DNA from 2 places in the Cupriavidus sp. 30B13 genome. Region 2 is predicted to be linked to the other one. Evidence: predicted binding sites of a transcription regulator. Region 2 holds the regulator's gene; the other holds the start of a gene.
What was found. Region 2 encodes HrcA, which represses chaperone genes, less so after heat shock. Its sites were predicted from a motif close to TTAGCACTCNNNNNNNNNGAGTGCTAA; they were not measured.
Positions count from the first base shown of each region.

Region 1 (2,198 bases), 380 kb from region 2:
AACACGCCGGAGTACGTCGCGGCGCGCAACGACAGCGGCGCCAGTTTGTGCGTGCCCCAGCCCAGGCAGCTCACCACGTGGCCGCCATAGGTGCGCGCGGCGAGGAAGGCGTTGTCGAGCACCTCGCCGCCCACCGTGTCGTAGACCACGTCGAAGCCGGCGCCCCCGGTGTACTGCCCGACATACCGCTCGACGGTAGCCGTGGCGAAGTCGATCGCGGTCGCGCCGTAGCCTTCGATGACCTCCCGGCTGGCGGCCGAGCCGGTGGCATAGACCTGCGCGCCGAGCGCGCGCGCGATCTGCACCGCGACATGCCCGACACCGCCGGCGCCGCCGTGCACCAGCACCGTCTGCCCGGGCTGCAGGCGGGCCCGGTCCACCAGGCCCTCCCACGCGGTGATGAACGCCAGCGGCAGCGCGGCCGCGTCGCGCATGGAGAGGCCGGCCGGCTTGCGCGCGAGGAGGTCGGCATCGACCGCGGCGTACTCCGCCAGCGACCCCTGCACGCCGCCCACGCCGCCGGTCATGCCGAACACTTCGTCGCCGGGCGCGAAGCCGGTCACGCCGGGGCCCGCCGCCTCCACCACCCCGGCCATGTCGATGCCGAGCACGGCAGGCAGCAGCTGGCGCGCATGCGCGGCGTTGCCGGCGCGGATCTTGGTGTCGAGCGGATTGACGCCGCTGGCCAGGATGCGGACCAGCACCTCGCCGGGGCCGGCCTGCGGCCTGGGAAGCTGGACGGGCCTGAACGGCGCGTTCGCGCTTTCGACGATCAGGGCCTGCATGGTGGCTTGGGACATGGTGGACTCCGTTTGGCAATGCGGTGGATGGATGCCCCCATTCTTGTGCATGCCAAAACGAAGATAAATCAACTTATCGGCATGTTTTCCATGCAGATATGCATGAGACGCCGGTAACGCGATCAGCGGCAGCGAGGCGGGAGCCCCGCGATCGCCATGCCCGGCGCAGGTTTCCGCTCACCCAAGGGTAAACACGTATCAAGTCCCTGACTTGAAAACGCAAACCCGCGTCCCTATAATTAGCACTCGTTGGGTCAGAGTGCTAACAGCGCTCTCTCAGCCTTCCGATTCTGCTGGCAGCTAGCGAAAGCGGCCAGTTTTGTGAACGTAAAATCACTTTTTGTACCAAGGAGTCCGTATGAATCTGCGTCCTTTGCACGACCGCGTGATCGTCAAGCGTCTGGACAATGAAACCAAGACCGCTTCCGGCATCGTGATTCCCGACAATGCTGCCGAAAAGCCTGATCAAGGTGAAGTGCTGGCCGTGGGCCCCGGCAAGAAGGATGACAAGGGCGCTTCGATCGCGCTCGACGTCAAGGTGGGTGACCGCGTGCTGTTCGGCAAGTATGCCGGCCAGGCCGTGAAGGTGGATGGCCAGGAACTGCTGGTCATGCGCGAAGAAGACATCATGGCCGTGGTGAACAAGTAATCACGCCCCCATCCGTACAGATTTAGGAGATTCAGAACATGGCAGCTAAAGACGTAGTGTTCGGCGACGCCGCCCGCGCCAAGATGGTCGAAGGCGTGAACATTCTCGCCAACGCAGTGAAGGTGACCCTGGGCCCGAAGGGCCGCAACGTCGTGCTGGAGCGCAGCTTCGGCGGCCCGACCGTGACCAAGGACGGCGTGTCCGTGGCCAAGGAAATCGAGCTGAAGGACAAGCTGCAGAACATGGGCGCGCAGATGGTCAAGGAAGTGGCTTCCAAGACCAGCGACAACGCCGGTGACGGTACCACCACCGCAACCGTGCTGGCCCAGTCGATCGTGCGCGAAGGCATGAAGTACGTTGCCGCCGGCATGAACCCGATGGACCTGAAGCGCGGCATCGACAAGGCCGTGGTGAACGCGGTCGAAGAGCTGAAGAAGCTGACCAAGACCACCACCACCAGCAAGGAAATCGCCCAGGTCGGCTCGATCTCCGCCAACAGCGACGAAGTGATCGGCAAGCTGATCGCCGAAGCGATGGACAAGGTCGGCAAGGAAGGCGTGATCACCGTGGAAGACGGCAAGTCGCTGGCCGACGAGCTGGAAGTCGTGGAAGGCATGCAGTTCGACCGTGGCTACCTGTCGCCGTACTTCATCAACAACCCGGAAAAGCAGGTTGTCGCCCTCGACAACCCGTTCGTCCTGCTGTTCGACAAGAAGATCTCGAACATCCGCGACCTGCTGCCGGTGCTG
Region 1 is NZ_CP188223.1:1,124,699-1,126,896, forward strand. Features, by position in the region: gene ACKI2N_RS05270 (zinc-dependent alcohol dehydrogenase family protein) at 1-800, opposite strand, end outside; gene groES (co-chaperone GroES) at 1,159-1,449, shown strand; gene groL (chaperonin GroEL) at 1,488-2,198, shown strand, end outside.
Region 1: the regulator HrcA is predicted to act here: its motif matches at 1,040-1,066, upstream of groES (co-chaperone GroES).

Region 2 (2,198 bases):
CTTGCCCAGCTCCCGCAGCGTCGGCGCGGTGTAGGGCTGCAGCCATTCCGCGCGCCCGAAGCGCGACTGGAAGGTGACCTGGTACTGGCCGGCCTGCAGCCCGAGCGCCTCGCCCAGCAGGCGGCCGGTCTTGAGGCATTCGCAATGGTAGGGATCGCCCAGTTCCAGCGTGCGCCGCGGCACCCCGTGGAACGACAGGATCAGGCGGTCGCCGCGCGCGAAATCCGGCGTGCCGTGCTGCGCCCAGTATGCGCCCACCTGCTGGTGCAGGGCGGCAATATAAGCCGGATGGTCGTGAAAATGCTTGACCAGCCGCAACTCCGGCTGATTGCGCCACTGCGCCAGCACGCGGAATGCCTCGTCGAACGCGGTCGCCGTGGTGGTGCCGGAATACTGCGGATACAGCGGCAGCAGCAGGATGCGCTCGGTGCCCTGGCGCCGCAGCGCTTCGAGCACCGAGCCGATCGACGGGTTGCCATAGCGCATCGCGCAGGCCACCGTCACTTCGTGGCCGTGCTGGTTGAGCAGCAGTTGCAGCGCGTGGGCCTGGCGCTCGGTGTGGACCAGCAGCGGCGAGCCGGTCATGTGCGCCTCGCGCAGCCACACCGATTCGTATTTCATGGCCGAGGCGCGCGAGCGCAGCGGCAGGATCAGGCCGTACAGGATGGGCAGCCAGGCCGCGCGCGGGATCTCCACCACGCGCGGATCGGACAGGAACTGCCTGAGGTAGCTGCCGACGGCCTTCGGGGTCGGCGCATCGGGGGTGCCGAGGTTGATGAGCAGGATCGCCGTGCGCGGCGCCTGGCCATGCTGGTAGGCCGGTTCGGGAGTAGTCTTCATGGTGTTTCCGGTGTGGCGGGGCAGGCCGCGGCGAACGCGCGCGGCCGCCGGGTCTCGCCGAACTGACAGGCGGAACGGAACAGGCAGTCCGTGAGACCCGCCTGGCCCCGCACTAGTTCTGGCTCAGCGCGCTGGACAGCAGCCGCGCCGTGATGTCGACGATCGGGATCACCCGTTCGTAGGCCATGCGGGTCGGCCCGATCACCCCCAGCGTGCCGACGATCTGGCCGTCGACCTCGTAGGGCGCGGTGATGACCGCCATGTCTTCGAGCGGCACCAGCTTGCTCTCGCCGCCGATGAAGATCTGCACGCCCTGCGCATGGCTGGAGACGTCGAGCAGCTTGAGCAGGCCGGTCTTGTGCTCGAACACGTCGAACAGGCGGCGCAGCTTTTCCATGCTGGAGGACAGGTCCTCCACCTCGAGCAGCTTGCGCTCGCCGGAGATGAAGACATGGTTGTCCTCCTCCTCGGCCATGGCGCTGCTGCCCGCTTCCACCGCCGCCTGCATCAGTTGCGACATGTCCATGCGCAGCGCCTGCAGCTCGCCGCGCAGGTGGTCGCGCACGTTGTCGAAACTCATGCCGGCATAGTGCGAGTTGATGAAATTGGCGGCCTCGACCAGCTGCGACGGGCTGTACGGCAGCTCGGTCTGGATGATGCGGTTCTGCACGTCGCCTTCCGGCGTGACGATGATCAGCAGGATGCGCTTGTCCGACAGCCGCATGAACTCGACCTGGCGGAACGCCTGCGCGCGCCGCGGGGTCATCACCACGCCGGCGAAATGCGACAGGTTGGACAAGGTGTGCGCCGCCGCGGTGATCATCCGCTGCGGCCCGAGCTGCTGGCCGTGCAGCTGGCCCTGGATCTTGCCGGTCAGCTCGGCCAGGTTGAGCGCGCCGTCCAGCGGCTGGGCGGTCAGCATGGTGTCGACGAACAGCCGGTAGCCGCGCGGGGTGGGAATGCGCCCGGCGGAGGTATGCGGGCTGGTGATGAAGCCCATTTCCTCCAGGTCCGACATCACATTGCGGATGGTGGCCGGGGACAGGTCGAGTCCCGAGTACTTCGACAGGGTGCGCGAGCCGACGGGCTGCCCCTCGGCGATATAGCGCTCGATCAGCGTTTTGAGAAGCGTTTTGGCACGTTCATCCATGATGCACCCGATTTTACGCAAGTTTTCCCGGTTCGGGCGGCCGGCGCACGCCGGCGCGCGCCGGCGTGCTGACAATGGTCACGGCGGTATGGTCTAATCCGGGCATGTCATCGCTCCCCAAGCCCGCCGCCGCGCGCGCCCCCTTTCGCACCGTCGCCCTGATCGGCAGGTACGCCACCGCCGGCATCGAAGGCCCGCTGGAAGAGCT
Region 2 is NZ_CP188223.1:1,504,982-1,507,179, reverse strand. Features, by position in the region: gene hemH (ferrochelatase) at 1-840, opposite strand, end outside; gene hrcA (heat-inducible transcriptional repressor HrcA) at 953-1,990, opposite strand; gene ACKI2N_RS07005 (NAD kinase) at 2,095-2,198, shown strand, end outside.